DNA from 3 places in the Pseudoalteromonas sp. GB56 genome. Region 3 is predicted to be linked to each of the others. Evidence: predicted binding sites of a transcription regulator. Region 3 holds the regulator's gene; each other region holds the start of a gene.
The links. The regulator sigma-54, encoded in region 3, starts transcription at its own class of promoters, with help from an activator protein. The targets are predictions, from matches to a motif close to GTTGGCACGNNNNTNGNNT.
Positions count from the first base shown of each region.

Region 1: a site for sigma-54 is predicted at 1,870-1,888, ahead of ACH19P_RS05940 (flagellar assembly protein T N-terminal domain-containing protein). Genes of this name have one in related genera too.
Region 2: a site for sigma-54 is predicted at 2,311-2,329, ahead of flgA (flagellar basal body P-ring formation chaperone FlgA). Genes of this name have one in related genera too.

Region 1 is NZ_JBPCHK010000001.1:1,266,797-1,272,568, reverse strand. Features, by position in the region: gene ACH19P_RS05955 (EAL domain-containing protein) at 1-187, opposite strand, end outside; gene ACH19P_RS05950 (LapD/MoxY N-terminal periplasmic domain-containing protein) at 181-1,020, opposite strand; gene ACH19P_RS05945 (LPP20 family lipoprotein) at 1,331-1,729, opposite strand; gene ACH19P_RS05940 (flagellar assembly protein T N-terminal domain-containing protein) at 1,926-3,092, shown strand; gene ACH19P_RS05935 (glutathione peroxidase) at 3,264-3,998, shown strand; tRNA gene ACH19P_RS05930 (tRNA-Arg) at 4,001-4,075, opposite strand; gene ACH19P_RS05925 (FlgO family outer membrane protein) at 4,141-4,707, opposite strand; gene ACH19P_RS05920 (FlgO family outer membrane protein) at 4,812-5,204, opposite strand; gene ACH19P_RS05915 (hypothetical protein) at 5,223-5,540, opposite strand; gene ACH19P_RS05910 (FlgO family outer membrane protein) at 5,553-5,772, opposite strand, start outside.
Region 2 is NZ_JBPCHK010000001.1:1,272,816-1,278,587, forward strand. Features, by position in the region: gene ACH19P_RS05955 (EAL domain-containing protein) at 1-667, shown strand, start outside; gene flgN (flagellar export chaperone FlgN) at 681-1,106, opposite strand; gene flgM (flagellar biosynthesis anti-sigma factor FlgM) at 1,099-1,419, opposite strand; gene flgA (flagellar basal body P-ring formation chaperone FlgA) at 1,491-2,213, opposite strand; gene ACH19P_RS05975 (chemotaxis protein) at 2,374-3,306, shown strand; gene ACH19P_RS05980 (CheR family methyltransferase) at 3,354-4,187, shown strand; gene flgB (flagellar basal body rod protein FlgB) at 4,261-4,671, shown strand; gene flgC (flagellar basal body rod protein FlgC) at 4,674-5,096, shown strand; gene ACH19P_RS05995 (flagellar hook assembly protein FlgD) at 5,112-5,772, shown strand, end outside.
Region 3 is NZ_JBPCHK010000001.1:735,345-741,116, forward strand. Features, by position in the region: partial or broken gene mgtE (magnesium transporter) at 1-388, opposite strand, end outside; gene ACH19P_RS03455 (HPr family phosphocarrier protein) at 580-849, opposite strand; gene rapZ (RNase adapter RapZ) at 852-1,697, opposite strand; gene ptsN (PTS IIA-like nitrogen regulatory protein PtsN) at 1,728-2,174, opposite strand; gene hpf (ribosome hibernation promoting factor) at 2,176-2,463, opposite strand; gene ACH19P_RS03475 (RNA polymerase factor sigma-54) at 2,489-3,979, opposite strand; gene lptB (LPS export ABC transporter ATP-binding protein) at 4,003-4,728, opposite strand; gene lptA (lipopolysaccharide transport periplasmic protein LptA) at 4,725-5,258, opposite strand; gene lptC (LPS export ABC transporter periplasmic protein LptC) at 5,248-5,772, opposite strand, start outside.

The DNA.
Region 1 (5,772 bases), 530 kb from region 3:
CATCAAAATACATACTGAACTCAGCTTGTTCAGTGCGGGCCAGCTGCCACTCATGTAACACCGCCTGTTGGGTTTGTGCAAAGCGGATTAAAACATTTGCGAGACGCTGCTGTGCTTCAATAAAATCTTGTTTATCTAGACTGTCTCTTAATTGTTCGTAGTTAAGTAGGCGAGCAACAATTAGCATCTGATTTCTTTGGCTTTTTTTTGTTTGCTGATTAAACCTGAAAGAAAGTGACGCTTAGTCGCAAAGCCCGTCACGTCATCGTGTTGAGCTAAATACTGCGCTCGTTTAAGGCGCTCATGTGCATCACTCATACTTTGACTTAAGCGATTTGCGAGGTGGTTCATTGTTAACATTAAGGTCGCAATTTCTTTTGGTTTGGCTGGCACCAATTGCTTAAACTGCTTTTGGGCTATGGCATCTGCCTGATTCTGTATTTGTTTTATGGGCGTTAATAACCAAAAGACAAATCCGGACACCAATAAACAGGTGATGAGCAATAATCCTCCCCCTGCCCACATAAATAATTTGGCGTTTCTCCACAGCGCTTGTGTTGCAGCAGTTTGCTGCGCTTGCACATACAAGACGCCATAAGGTGTTCCTTCATGTGTAATAATGGCCTTGCTCGGTGCAAACTCAAACGTACTCAAGTAGTGAAACCAGCTCGGCATCACTGAGTTTTCCGTATCACCATGGCGTCGTTCGATGATCACCCGTCCTCTGTTATCTTCCAATCGGAGTAAACTAAAGTGGCCACTTTCAAAAGTCTGTCGAACAAGCTTTTCTAACTGCCTAGGATTCTTTTGTAATTCACTGAGGGATAACGCTAACACCGCAGCTTGATCATCACTTTGTTGTGAGAGTTGCTCATATAAACTGGATTTCAGACTACTATTGGCAATTGCAAAGCCTGTAAGCACGCAAACTAATGTTACAACCAACATTAAAATCCATGCGTAAAGGTGCAGTGACAAGCGGGCGTTGGGGGCGCTAGGAACGCTGTTTATTTCAGCCATTCTTCCTCCATGAGAAAGAAAAACAAACATCAGGTGGACTTACTTGAAGCAACGCAAAAGCATCCTTGCTTCGAATTTCATTGGAGTTGGAACCAATGCGCAACGGGTATGAATAAATGCTCAACGTCGGTATTACTAGTTATTCTTTTTTTACAGCATAGCAGTGAAACTTCGCGACTTCACACTAAATTTACCCATTTTAAGCACAGACAGAAACTTATCAAAGTGATCTTTGTAATTTTCAAGCCAGTTTGATGGGCTTGATGTGCAAGTCAAAATACATCGCGTCGCGCATGGGCTGAACGGCTGCCTAGTAGTAGGTGACTTTCTTGACTTTGCGTGGCTTAGTTTCAGTAATATATAAATCGTAAACAAGTTTCATATCCAACTCTAGCTCAGTTGCATAGCTGTCGCCTACAACATAGCTGCGCGTTACACGAGCGCCACGAATGACACCTTGCACTTTCGCTTGAAGATAATCATCCCCTGCTACTGCATTGGCAATTGATGTATTACCTTTGAGCTGCTGACCATAGACCTGCTCAGCAAGTTCTCGGTAAGCTTCGATTTTAGAGGCCTTCATAGCCATTATTGATTTTTGCTCTGAGTTTTGCCCTGGCTGCGGTGCAATGGGTGCATAGCCAATTGCGCGAAGAATTGGGTAGTTGTCTGGTTGTTGTACGCCATATTCCACATGTTTATCAAACATAGCACTGCACCCCGAAAGGCCAATTAGGGCTAATAAAATTATTGCTATATGTCGTAGCATCTCTTTCTCCATCGACGAACGTTTGCTTCTATTAATATCTATGCACAATGAATGCCATCCTTAACCTTCTATACAACTAACTTGGTACGCTCTTTGCTTTTTCTATCCTAATGAAATTAATGAGCGGCTATTCGTTATGCGCCCTATTGTATTATTAATCGTTATTTTAATGGCTTTTAGCAGCGCCCACGTGCATGGCCAGTGGCTACAAACGACGGGTAGCGCATCAATGGAAGAGGTCTCCACAGAGACAGCTCGTTCCCAGGCAATCAGTGACGCTATAAAACAAGCGCTTCAGTATTCAGGGTTGAGCCTCTCAAGTGTGCAAACACTCACTAACGGTGTTCTTACTCAAGATAAGTTGTCACTCACTAGTCAAGGCGCTGTTGGCCAAATGCACGTGCTCGAAGAGCAACAAGAAAATGGCATGTTAACTGTGACCCTGCAAATTGAGGTATTGAACGAAGAAAATCAATGCCAACAAAGTAACGTAATAAATCACTTTGCATTAACTCGCACCGCGATGGAGAACCCACAACAAGCACGCGATGGTCAAATATTTGACATACCTAACGCCTTTACTAAGCAACTTTACGCGTTGATGAGCCAAGCTCAACTCAGTATGCAACCAACGGCCTTCTACCAAGACCCTATTTCAGTTAAAAGTTTCTTCAGTAACCAATATGCCTATGATGAAAATGTGATTGATTACATCAGCGATGCCAGTAACAGTCAGTACGTGCTGTTCTCACAAATAACAGATACATCCGTGGGAAATGAACATGATAAAGGGTATGCATTTTGGAAAGATGACAGTTATGAGCGTTACTTTAATGTCGAATTTATTTTATTTGATGGTTTGAGCTTTGAGAAAATCTGGCAAAAAGCCTATCAAACCCAAGCCTTGTGGGAGTTTGAGAAAACCGCTCTGGTCGATGTTAACAGCGGTGTGTTTTGGCAAAGCAAATATGGCCGCACCATCTCAGAATTAAGTGAACAGGTCATGTATGATCTCAATCAGACGCTACAATGCTTGCCAACCAAAGGGCAAATTAAACATATCGACGGCGACCAAGTAATCATCAACTTGGGACGCAGCAATGGCCTGAGTGAAGGTCAGCAACTGACTCTCGCGTACAGCAGTAATGCCATCACTTATGAGGGTAAGCATCTGCCCAAGCAAGTTACCTCGTTGTTTAGCGTTGAGATTAAACAGTTATACCAACACAGCGCTGTAGCAGTGAATACCTCAAAACGTCCTTTAAGCAACATCCAACTCAATGACTTAGTGTTGGTGAAGTAACCAACTGCAAGCCACAGAAAGGCTACTTTGTGGCTCTTCACTCAGGCGCAATTAGGTGCGCCTTTGCTTTAAACAATCAATAAAACTGATTACTTCAATTCATTAATAGCCTTTTACCGATTATAACGCCCATGTCAGACTAGGCTCATTATTTAAGAGGAATACGACATGATGAATGAATTGAAAAACAGTGAAGGTCAACATATCCCAGATGTGTCATTTGCTATTCGCGATGGCGAGCAATGGCTCAAGCTTACCAGCGAAGGAATCTTTAAAGGCAAAACGGTCATTGTTTTTTCTTTGCCAGGCGCATTTACGCCGACATGTTCATCAACCCACCTACCGCGATACAACGAGCTTGCTGATGTATTCAAGCAAAATGGCGTGGACGACATTGTTTGTGTTTCAGTCAATGACACCTTTGTTATGAATGCATGGGCACAGCACCAAGAAGCTGGCAACATTACCTTACTTCCGGATGGTAATGGGGAGTTCACTGATGGCATGGGGATGTTGGTCGATAAAAATGATTTGGGCTTTGGCAAACGCAGCTGGCGCTATTCAATGCTTGTCAAAGACGGTGTTATCGAAAAGATGTTTATTGAACCAAACAAGCCTGGTGACCCGTTTGAAGTGTCTGATGCAGACACCATGCTTGAATACATCAATCCACAACAAATCAAGCCACAACCTATCAGTATTTTCACAAAGCCTGGATGCCCATTTTGTACTAAAGCAAAAATGCTGCTTCAACAGCGTGGTATGGCCTATGAAGAAATCGTGTTAGGGAATGAAGTTACCATGACAACGCTTAAAGCAGTGTCAGGCAGAACAACTGTTCCGCAAATTTTTATCGGTGGAGAGCACATTGGCGGTTCGGACGAGCTAGTACTACATTTTAACTAGGTTGGCGGCCCCTGCAGGAATCGAACCTGCAACTACCCCTTAGGAGGGGGTTGTTATATCCATTTAACTAAGGGGCCACTGGCCCCATTATCAGCTAATTTAACCTTGAATAGCAACAACTTAAGAGTAATCAGCTAATAATCTAACCGTTCGACATCAAATCACTAATTACAAAGTATGGAATAAATTGTCGCGCACTTGCTTTAACGACTTGGTCTCGGGTCCCGACCACACGAGCATGTACGACTACGCCGTTTTGGCGGTACACCAAAGTCCCTGTCAATATATGGTCAATCCCCACATTCTTTGCAAGTTCTTCACTGTCTCGTGTGAGTACAAAATCCCCATCTTGTTGCACTTCAATATAAGGGGTTAACTTGTGTTCGACCGTTGAATAGCCAAAGCGCTGCAGATCGCCAAGTAGCTCTTGCGCAAGTTGGTTTCCCAAAGCGTTAGTACTATGCAGGGTATGATCGAAATCAACAAAACTTGCGACGGCAATATGACTCACATATTGGCTGGTCATGCTGTCACTCAGCTTAAGGGCCAACTGCTGCGTGTAGTCTCCAAGTTGTTTGTGATGTGTGCTTTGTAGTTTGGTGTCGACTTTTATTTCTAATGGGTTGATATCAACATGCGTTGAAGCGCCCATAGCTGCTGTGTTTATCGTCAGCACAAGCAGGCTCGGAAGTAATAGATGCAAACTCATGTTCTCTACTCAATTAGCTTTTTTAATGTATCGGCTGATTGAGCAGGAACTTTAATGTCATTTAAGCAGACTATATACGCTTGCAATGCGCTGTTGGTAGGGCGTTAATTCGCCTGTTTAAGTTCAACACCCGCATAGCTTGAAGTACTGAGTAATGAATCAACGACATCATGAGGCAACAGCCCTTGTGCTGATGCGATGACCATCTTTGATTTCAAACCAACGATACGCGCATTCACTAACACGCCACCTTGGTGCTTAACCAAGGTGCCAGCTAATACATGCGACATGGGGTGATCTTGCTCAAGCTCAAGGAAATCACGGCTAAATGTAAAGTCTCCCTGCGGTGTAACGCGGATATAGTCCATTGTTTTGTAGTCAATGACCGGAACACCAAACTCATGGAGTTCATGCATAAAGCTCTCAGCTAATTGGTTACCCAATAAATTGCCTTGCTGATAGTCACTGTCTAAAAATACGAAACTGGTTACCGCCATAGGCTGCAAAAGAGCGCCCTAATCTATGTTGCTAATCATGTCTTGCATTAACGCTTGCACATAATGATTAACATTCTTTACGCTTCTACTGGTGTTCAATTCTCGTTGGCCGTGAACCTGAATCGGGCTTGCCATGGTTTGATACACATTTACATCCGTACCAGAAGTATTACTCGCTGAAGCCCCAATGACCTGAACTTGCTGATTTGCCTGTTCATTTTGAGAAATTACATACTGTCTCATTTCATCTTCATCAGAAAACCATGCATTTGTGCCAGAACAACCACTTAGCATAACAATCATGCTTAGGGATAATGTGAAAGTTAATTTGTTCATGATGAATCCTCGTTAGTAGGCTCGGCGTTGCAAGTGGCCATTGGTGATACGCACTTTATCGGCATGCATCAAAATTGTGTTAGGTAAATAATCGGTTGCCGCCGCTACCACTTGATTATTATCCGAATCAATCATGCGCACATTGACGACATACGCATCTTCTTGTTCGATAAGCGTGCCCGTGACATAGAAGTCGATTTCCTGACGTTGCGATAGTTGCTCAACATCTCGA
Region 2 (5,772 bases), 540 kb from region 3:
AGCCATTAAAAATGAACAGTTTGAGTTGGTGATGATGCGAGCACAAGATGCCCTTGATCAGACTTTTCAGTATGAAGTTAACCTCAACATCATCATCGGCGGACAAGCATATTCCCGTGCATATTTCGGGTCGGTTCCAGCAAGTTTAGACTTAGATTCTCAACTTGACTGGAAAACTGTGCGAATGCTTTTTAAAGACAAGTTATGGCTCAAATATCCCCAGAATCTGTGTATCCAACTTAGTGAACAAACGCTTCAAGATGAAGTAGCGTACACCAGTATTTTAGCGCTTATCGCCAGCGAGCCAGGACTAAGGCAGCGAGTAACGTTAGAATTCTCTCAACATATTTTGCAGCGTTTGCCCGCCGCGGTGTTGAGTTTTTGCAAAGAAGCGAAAACCATTGGTTGCCTGATTGGGTTATGTGATGTTCGAGATGCTGATATCGAGCCTCGGGTGCTGCTTCAATCAGGTATCCAAATCGTAAAATTATCGAATGAATTAGTTTATAACCTAGAAAATGACGAGAGTACGCAACGTCAGGTTCGGGAAATCAGTGCGCATCTACAACAATTTGAAATTGAGTTGGTGGTTGAAGAACTTGCACACAGGTTGCCTTGGTCACTCCTCAGTAGTCTTGGAGTGAAAGCGCGGTTGGTACACGAGTAAGGGGGGGCGTACTTTAGGCTTTCAAGTTGCGAACTAAGGTATTGTCGCTGCGTTTGATACCGCCATCAGCAGCATAGGTGATAGAACTTGGCGCTCCAATTAAGATGTCTTTCAACTGCTTAACACTCAGCTGAGCTTGGTGGGCCGCATGGGCATTAATTTGATTCTGCTCTTTACACTGCACGAGCAATTCTTGGGCGTTCTTAATAAGTTGCTGTTCTTGGTCGTCTGGCTCAGGTTTAGACGCTAGCAACTGGGCGATGTGTTGATCTTGCTTTTGGATATGATTCAGCGCTTCAGCCTTTTGAGGCGTAAGCTCTTTCAACCCAGCACCACTTCTACCCGCAATCGCCGTAAGCTCATCTTTAAGCAAAGCGAGTAAATCCTCCAGACAATTAATCTGTTGGGTGAGTGCTAGAGTTAACGCTGAATCAGCCATACAAGTCGAACTCAAACGCTGCGATATTCTTAGCTAACTTTTCGCCGTCGATCTGATATTTACCTTCGGCAATCGCTTTTTTCAGTTCAGCGACTTTTTGCTCATCAAAACCAGAAGAGCGCTCAGCTTTCTCTTGAAGTGACTTCATTTGGCGTGCTTGAGGTGTCAAGCTAACAGAATCTGTTGCTGCTTTAACATTCGCTTTGCTAGCCGCATCAGTTGTTTGCGACTGACTTGTCTTTTGCTGTTCAATTTTACTTTGAGGTGTATTGTACACCGAGCCTTGTTGGCCTTTATTTACTTGATTAACCATTTGTATTACCTGAGCTAGATTGACCTTTGCATAGGTTATCGGCCATGTGCGTCCTAACTTTAGCACAAAATTTAAATATTAACTGTAACAGTTTCAACCGCTGTAACCTGTGCATTTACTTGTCGACCCGATTTAACATTGCGGACGCGAACATTGTCGCCAATGGCGCCATCTTCCAGTGCTTCACCTGAGGTTTTGATTGTTAACCCATTGATCGTAGCGATAATATTAACGTTGTCGCCTTTACATACCATGCAAAGCTGGTTGGCGTTGATAGGTGAACCCTGGCGAATACTACGCTTACTGCGGCTGCCCACAATTAACTCAGGCTCTTCGACATATTGGGCGCGTACAAAGTGTTGCGGACGCATAGCGACCGTGACGCTTTGTGCATCGATTAATTGGCCGCGGCCGATGTTTTCTTTCGCAACCACTATAGGAGAAAGTTTTTCAATGCGAACATGGACATACTGTGTCCACACAGCGGGAGAATTACATTTAAGTTGTACGGCTACCTGCCGATTAAATGGGGGAGAGGTTGCAGCAACCATCTCTGGCAGTTGTTCACAATAGCGTTCGGGAATACGCGAATCCAAATCCACAGCGTGAACTTGGAGTTGCTGATCCGGCAGAATTTTAGCTATGTTGCTTATATGTTGTTCGGCTAGCGTTTGTAGTCGCTCGTGGTCGTAAAGGGTATTTTCACCAGCATGAACCACCGCAACACTGCTCACAGCCATAACTAAAAGTAACGATAAGCTATGGAATAATTGAATTTTTTTGAACATACTCATTGTGTTTCGACTATGCTTATTGGGTAAAACAAGGTATAAGTACGGGGGTGTCAATTAACAGACACACAGCCGTATTTATGCTGATATATTTGATAAGAAGCAAAAAGCGTTCCCATCTGGCGCGAACACGCAGTAGTAAAGTTAATGCTAGGAGAATCCGATGGCTGGCATATTAGATTCCGTCAATCAACGTACCCAATTAGTAGGGCAAAATCGCCTTGAACTATTATTGTTCAAATTGAAAGGACGCCAGCGATTCGGTATCAACGTCTTTAAAGTACGAGAAGTACTTCAGTGTCCACCGTTGACCAACATGCCAAAGAGCAACCAATACATTAGAGGCGTTGCTCACATCCGTGGCCAAACTATCTCTGTGATAGATTTATCAATGGCTGTAGGTGGACCGGCAATTACAGATTTAAAAGATTGTTTCGTTATCATTGCGGAGTACAACCGAACCGTTCAAGGTTTTCTTGTTGGTGGCGTTGAACGTATTGTTAACATGAATTGGGAAAAAATAATGCCTCCTCCAACCGGGGCGGGCCGTTATTCTTACCTTACCGCCGTGACCGAAATTGACGGTGAGCTAGTCGAAATCCTCGATGTTGAAAAAATTCTCGCCGAGATAAGCCCGGTTAATACCGAGGTAAGTGAAGGCATTATCTCTGACGGTGAAATGCAGCGAGATATAGGCGAGCGTATCGTATTTATTGCCGATGATTCGGCTGTGGCACGTAATCAGGTGAAACGAGCACTTGAGCCTTTAGGTGTGCAAACAGAACTCGCTAAAAATGGTAAAGAAGCGTTAATACGCCTGCGTGAAATAGCTCAGCTCGATTGTCAAAATGATATTACTGAGCGTGTTGCTTTGTTGATTTCGGACGTAGAAATGCCCGAAATGGATGGCTACACCTTAACTGCAGAAATTAAAGCGGATCCAAAGCTCGCTCCTTTGCACGTTATTCTCCATACTTCTTTGAGCGGTGTCTTTAACCAAGCCATGATTCAAAAAGTAGGGGCAGACGATTTTATTGCAAAGTTTAATCCAGACGAATTAGCAACGGCAGTGAAGAAGTGGGTCCACTGCGACTAGGGACCCAGCATATTGGCCTAAGTTAACCTGATTTTAGAGAGTGTAATTTGGAAAATAAGCACTTAGAGCTTAACGAGTACAATCAGTTTCGAGCTTTTTTGGAACAGCAATGTGGCATCGTCCTTGGCGAGAATAAACTGTATCTCGTGAAAAGCCGTCTTGCGCCATTAATGGCGCGCTTCGATGTTGAAAGCTTGTCGCAGCTAGTGGTTAAAACGCTCAGTCCCCATGAGCGGCAACTTCGTGCCGCTGTTGTCGATGCGATGACAACAAATGAAACTTTGTGGTTTCGTGATTCTTATCCATTTGAGTTATTAAAAACTCGCTTACTGCTTGAGTTCAAAGACTTACGCCGGCCTGTGAAAATTTGGTCAGCGGCAAGTTCTTCGGGGCAGGAGCCTTATTCGATTGCCATGTCCATAGCCGAGTATCAGCAAAGCCGCCCAGGCATGCTGGGGTCTGGCGCACAAATTGTCGGAACGGATATTTCTAATACCATGCTCGATATTTGTAAAAACGCGGAGTACGATTCATTGGCACTGGCACGGGGCCTCAGCGCGGAAAGGCGTAAGAAATTTTTTACCGACAGTGGCAATGGCATGGCAAAAGTGAATGACAACGTCAAGCGTATGGTGAGTTTCCGTCATCTCAATCTGCTCGATTCATACGCCCTGTTAGGCAAGTTCGATATTATCTTTTGTCGCAACGTTTTGATTTATTTTTCACCTGAGTTAAAAGCAAAAATTATCAATCAATTTGCACAAGCACTAAATCCTCGCGGCTACCTCTTTCTTGGAGCCAGTGAATCTATGACAGGGTTGAGCGATCAATTTGAAATGATCCGTTGTAACCCTGGAATTATCTACCAAAAAAAATCATAAAATCATAGTGTTAACACCTATGGTATAAGAATTGCTGTAGCCCTCTTCACAGAGTCAAAAAATTGGAGAGGCTATGGCTATCAGTTTCGATAAAGCATTTGGTGTGCATCCGCACGCTATGCTCATACGTTCTCAGCGTGCCGAATTATTAGCATCAAATATCGCTAATGCAGATACTCCTGGGTATAAAGCAAAAGACATCGATTTTGCCTCCGCTTTAAAAGCGGCAAAAAGTGGGCAGATGCATGGCAACAGCATGGTCCGTACACACCCAGAACACCTCAGCGCAAGCACTCAGGTTTCATCCGGAGAAACAAAATTTCGCGTTCCAAATCAACCAGATACAGGCGATGGTAATTCGGTAGATATACAAGTGGAACGGAATTTGTATACACAGAATGCAATAGAGTATCAGGCCAGCCTAAGCTTTATGACCTCGAAGATTATGGGTCTTAAGAAAGCGCTAGGCGGTCAAGGAGCATAACCATGAGTTTATTTAACGTATTTGATGTATCAGGGTCTGCGATGAGTGCACAAAATGTGCGTCTCAACACGACAGCAAGTAACCTTGCAAATGCCAACTCGGTTAGCTCTTCGGTGGAGCAAACATACCGCTCTCGCCAACCTGTTTTTGCCGCTGAACTTCAGCAAGCAGTGGGTAAGCAGCACGGTGAGTCAGTTGGTGTGAAAGTGTTGGGTGTAGTGGAAAGTAACAAGCCACTGCAAATTGAATACAACCCTGGTCACCCAATGGCAGACGAAAATGGTTACATCTATAAACCAAACGTCAATGTTGTTGAGGAAATGGCAAACATGATTTCTGCTTCACGCTCTTATCAGACCAACGTGCAAATAGCTGATTCAGCCAAGCAAATGTTGACAAAGACATTACAGCTTGGTCGTGGATAAAGTGAGGGATAGAGCATGACTACCAATGTGCAATCTACCGCCGGTGTAGGCTCGTTGTATTGGGACAATACAACGCCTAAAACCGAGGAAAAAAACGATGAGTTAACACAAGAGGATTTCTTTAGCTTGTTAACTCAGCAATTGTCTTATCAAGACCCCAGTAAACCGGCGGACAATGACCAGATGATTGCGCAAATGACCAACTTCACTATGGCTGAAGGTATATCAAAGTTAAATGAAAACTTTGCTTCTTTAGCTGCTTCAATGACGTCTAATTCTGCATTGCAAGCCTCTACTTTAGTAGGAAAAAAAGCATTGCTTGAGTCCGATACTATTGAGCTAAACAGTGGTGAAGTGAGCAAAGGTACTGTGCTTGCTCCTGAGGCAGTCGATAACTTGACTCTCACTATCAAAGATAAATCAGGACAAATTGTCGATACGATTGATCTGGGTACTCAGGCAGCAGGAGCGATTCGATTTGAGTGGAACGGGGTAGACAAAGACGGTCAGCCATTCCCTCCAGGTGAGTACCAAATTGTTGCAGAGGGCAGTGTTAACGGCGAGTTTAACTCATTGCCTCTGGCTACGTTTAAGAATATCGAAAGCGTTAATATCAATGGCGCGAATGGGATTATCGTCAACACCAAAGAGGGCGCGGTAAGGCTGTCTGAGGTTG
Region 3 (5,772 bases):
TCGTCGCACGGTCGCGATTCTGGCTGTCCATCGCCTCGATTACGTCTTTATAGACTGGCTCAGGTAAGCTACGAAGTACTTCACCTAGGTCATCGTCGTCCATGTCTTCGGTCGCAGCAGCAATGTGCTCCGGTTCCATTCGCGCAATGATACTTAGACGTACATCTTCAGAGAGTTCTTCGAGAACATCACCTTGTACATCAGGATCGACGAGAGACCAAAGTTTAAAACGTGTTTTGTGTGGGGAAGACTCTAAAAGTAGCGCCGTATCACTGGGCGCTGTTTTTGCTAAAAGCCTGCGTACATGAACAAACTGGCCGCTGCTAAGGGCTTCAGTAATTTCCTGAAGTGGTTGGAGCGGATTTTCTTGTTCATAGGCTTCTGGCATAGGCTTCCCTTAAAGATAAAACTGGAAGAAATCTGCTTATAAGCGAGCACTTACAAGCGCTTGATAAGTTTACCTTAACTCAGACAAAGATACCAAAGGTAAATGAGATATAGAGGGTGTTTATATTTTGGGTAATAAACAATTACTAAACACAGAGGGTATTTTTGCTTAACTGAACACCCGTGAAGGAGCTACTCTTGCTCGTGGAATTTTTCGGCGATTAATTGCCCAATTGCGACAAGGGCCCCTTCCTCGTCATTGCCTTCACACACTACTCGTACTTCTTTTCCTTTGCCACTTTCAAGTAGCAACAGTGCGAGAACACTGTCTGCCTCAGCGCTTTTATCACCTTGATAGAGGGTGATTTTAGCGTCAAAATTCATTGCTAATTGCGCGAGCTGAGAAGCGGCGCGGGCGTGAAGGCCGAGTTTATTCTGGATAACAAAGGTGGCTTCTGTCACGGTTACTTTTCCTGTTCACGGTGGCGGATTTTGACGTTTGGGTAGGTATCCATAAAGCGCTCTCCCAATGTCTGCGCTAAATAAACAGAACGGTGTTGACCGCCAGTACAGCCAATCGCAATCGTTAAATAGCTGCGGTTATTGCGCTCCAGATGAGGTAACCAAGTTTGCACGAAGGTTTGAATCTGCCAAGTAAACTTCTGTACGATACCATCGCTTGAGAGGTAATCTTTTACTGGCTGATCTAAACCGGTTAGCGGCTTGAGCTCAGGTTCCCAGTGAGGGTTAGGTAAGAAGCGCGCATCAAATACGTAATCAGCATTTTTCGGGATGCCGTGTTTAAAGCCAAATGACTCAAAGGTGATGAGTAATGGTTTATCTTTCTTACCGAGGACTTTTTCACGCACCATTTCAGCTAACTGATGAACGCTGAGTTCGCTCGTATCGATAATAAAGTTAGCGTGCGAGATTAACACGTCTAACAGTTTCTTTTCCTCACGAATAGCAATGTCTAATGGCAGGTTTTGCATCGATAATGGGTGCAATCGACGTGTTTCAGAAAAACGTTTAATCAGCGTTTGCTCGTCGCTATCTAGATAAAATAGAGAGGGTTTTGAAAATGCAGGAAGATAAGCCAAGATATCACTGAATTCCTGCTCTTCTTTGGGTAAGTTTCGCACATCGATACTGACAGCGATTTTGTCGTAGTTGTCTGAGACACTGCGCACAAGAGCGGGCAGCAGATTAACTGGGATATTGTCTACGCAGTAATAACCTAAATCTTCTAATACGCGCAAAGCGACAGACTTACCTGAACCAGAGCGACCACTGACAATAATCAATTCCACTTTAATTCCCTTAAACTTCCTGTGACTAAATTAGGCCACAAATAGCTGATAGAGCTCCTGATCTGTGGTGACTGTTCTCAGCTGTTTGCACAATTGCTTGTCTTTAAGTCTATCAGCAATTTGCGCTAAGGTCTTGAGGTGTTGATCACACTGATTATCTGGTACGAGCAGTGCGACAAAAATATCAACAGGACGATTATCTATGGCATCAAAGTTAATGGCTTCGCGGTTGGTGACTATGATGGCAATGGTTTGTTCAATGCCTTCCAATCGACCGTGAGGAATTGCGACGCCTTTCCCAAAGCCAGTACTGCCGAGCTTCTCTCGCGCCAAAAGCGCATCGAGAATGGTTTGCTCGTTTAAATGCGGTGCGTGTTGATGAGCGACCTGTGCTAGGTACTCCAACATTCTTTTTTTGCTATTAAAAAGGACCGCAGCTTTGCTGCAGTCCTTGGAGAAAAGATGTTCTAAGCTCATTTTAGTGTCGAGATAATTTCTCTTTATGTTTAATTACTTGGCGATCCAATTTATCAATTAGGCCATCAATCGCCGCATACATATCTTGGTGCTCTGCGGTGGCAAATAATTCGCCGCCATTTACGTGAAGTGTTGCTTCTGCTTTTTGTGTGAGTTTCTCTATATCAAGGATGACATGCACATTATTAATATGGTCAAAATGACGCTCAAGTTTTGCAAATTTACTATTCACATAGTTACGAAGAGAGTCTGTGATTTCTACATGACGACCGGTAAGATTCAATTGCATAAGCATTTTCCTTCTTGTCTAACGTCTATATCAAGCTTTTACGTTGATTTGACGGTGGTATGGCTAACGATTCACGATATTTCGCAATCGTTCGTCGAGCCACTTTGATTCCTTGCTCTGCGAGTATATCGGCTATTTTGCTGTCGCTTAATGGCTTGGCAACATTTTCCGCCGCTACTAGCTTCTTGATTAATGCTCGAATCGCTGTGGATGAGCATTCACCTCCATTTTCGGTGTTCACATGGCTGGAGAAGAAATACTTCAACTCAAAAATCCCACGTGGCGTATGCATATATTTTTGGGTCGTTACACGAGAAATTGTCGACTCGTGCATCTCAACCATTTCGGCCACGTCATTGAGGACCATTGGTTTCATCGCTTCTTCGCCATGTTCAAAGAATGCCTGTTGTTGTTGAACAATGCAATTAGTTACTTTGAGTAAGGTATCGTTGCGTTGTTCCAGGCTCTTTATAAACCATTTAGCCTCTTGTAAGTGAGAGCGTATAAACTGGCTGTCACTTTGTGATTTACAGCTACGGCCTAATGATGCGTAATGATCATTAACTCGTATCTTCGGCATGCTGTCAGGATTTAACTCGACCAGCCAACGCCCTTTAACCTTCTTAACGGATACATCAGGAATCACGTATTCTGACTCTTCGCGCACAATAGTTGCGGCAGGTTTCGGACTCAAACTGTGTATCAGCGTCATCACCTCTTTTAACTGAGCTTCTTTAAGCTTAGTCTTTTTCATTAAGGTGCGATAGTCACGGTTACCTAGCAAATCAATGTAATTACAAATTACCTCTTTCGTTTCACTAAGCCAAGGGGTTTGAGGTGAAAATTGATTGAGTTGGATCAATAAGCATTCCTGTAGTGAACGCGCACCAATTCCAACAGGATCAAAGAGTTGTATTCTTTTTAGGACAGCTTCAATTTCATCTAGTTCGATTTCTACGTCTTGCTCCTCGTGATTTAAACTCTCGAGCAAATCTTCAGTAGAAACGGTTAGTAAGCCATTGTCGTCGATTGCTTCAATAATGGCTGTCGCAATCGCTTCATCGACTGGGCTAAATGGGGTGAGTTGCAGTTGCCACATCAAATAATCGTGCAGTGTCTCGGTGGTTTCACCTTGGTAGACAAACTCATCATCAGGCATTGGACCTGCTGAAGCTACGGGAGCTGCACTGATATATTCATCCCAAGATACATCCATGGGTAATTCATCACTGATCGAGTCGTTGTTTAATGCGTCAGAACTTTCTATTTGGTCGCTGCTTTGTGATTCAACATCGACTTTGTCTTCACCGTTTTGTAGGCGTTCGTTATCGTTCTTATCACTCGCGTTGTCAGCGTAATTTTCTTCTTCGACTTCTAAGAGTGGGTTAGCGTCAAGTGCTTCTTGAATTTCTTGTTGAAGATCCAAAGTACTGAGCTGCAACAAGCGAATAGCTTGCTGCAATTGTGGGGTCATTGTTAATTGCTGGCCTAAGCGCAGCTGTAATGATTGCCTCATGTACTCTAACAATCCTTTTGTTGTTATAGCCTAAATTGCTCACCTAAATAAACATCACGAACGGTTTGATCGGCGAGCACTTGTTGTGGTGTGCCTGACGCAATCAATTCACCGTGAGAGACGATATAAGCGGTTTCGCATACATCTAAGGTTTCACGCACATTGTGGTCGGTGATAAGTACACCGATGCCACGGTTTCGCAGGTGCTCAATGATTTTCTTTATATCTAACACCGAAATAGGGTCTACACCAGCAAAAGGTTCATCTAAAAGGATAAATTTGGGGTTTGCGGCTAAAGCGCGAGCAATTTCAACGCGACGGCGCTCACCACCTGATAATGCCATTCCAAATGAATCGCGAATATGCTGGATATTAAATTCGTCCAACAAGCTTTCTAATTGTTCCTCTCGGCCTGCTTTGTTTAGGTCCTTGCGCGTCTCTAAAATCGCCATCAGGTTCTGATAAACGGTGAGTTTTCGAAATATCGAAGACTCTTGCGGTAAATAGCCTATGCCCAGCCGCGCACGAGAGTGCATTGGCAGCAATGTGATGTCTTGATCGTCTATGCTGATCATGCCTTTGTCACTGGGTACCAGACCCACAATCATGTAGAAGGTCGTGGTTTTACCTGCGCCGTTTGGGCCCAATAAACCAACAATGCTGCCAGCTTTAACTTCCAGTCCTACGTCTTTTACAACTTCACGACCTTTGTAGCTTTTTGCTAATTTTTGCGCCTTCAATGTGGTCATGGTTGTTCCTTTTCCTCAGGCTTTTCTTCGCTCTGTGGTGTCAAAGTCGTGCGTACTCGTGTACTTGAATTTTTGTCTTTCTCGGCGCTGATGGTCTGTTTATCTATATCATAGCTGATAGTTTCAGCGATGATCTGTTGATCAGCCATTTCAATTTTTGCGTCACCTTTGATTTGTAAAATTTGCGTGGCAACGTCGTAGCGAATTTCTTTTGCAGAAGCGGTAATTTGCTGACCATCTTCCATGGTTTCTATATACATCGCTGGACTACCCGTGGCGATCAGCAGTTGCTTATTGTCACCCAGTTCTGGGCGGCGGTGCGCTTCTAAACGATCAGCTTTTATTTGACGATTACCATGAACGATGTGCACGTTTTTATCAAAAATAGTGATATTTTCTTTGATCATGGCAATTTGGTTATCGGCGTCAATTAACACTTCTGTCGTGTTGATTGTTTGTTCCGCGTGCGCGCCCATTGCGCTTAGGCTAAGCCCTAAACCAAGAATTAATGCATTGAATTTATTGGTCATAATATACTGTTCGCGTATGTTTTATTAATTCCACTATCTCTGTATTGATATCTGCTTTCAAGCCCTGACCTGTGATTAATACATCAGGCCCTCTGAGCTCAACGCTTTGCTCCGATTCCATTCGTTGCGCATCAATGTCTATTTGGATAGCCGCCGCTTTGACTTGTTCAATCATTGCCCCTTCTAATAAGTTGGTGGCAACAACGTTATTTTCCAAGATCAAAATATTATTGTTATATAAAGTGGCTTCGTCGGCAGTCAATCGCCAGCGTTCGCCATCGTTATACAGTGTAAATTCTGGTTTTCTAAAATGGGTGAAGCCAAGTTCTTCAAACATTTCCATTTGTTCAGCATAAACACTGTGGCTTAACGCCCCCTGATCGTTATAACTACGCTGTCGTAAACCAGTCGCTGTGTAATCAGGTGTCGCAATAGCTTGGTCCGTTTTCACCACCGTTTGTTCTTGCTTCATAAAATACGGTGCCCACAACCAAGCCATAATAGCGAGGAAAAT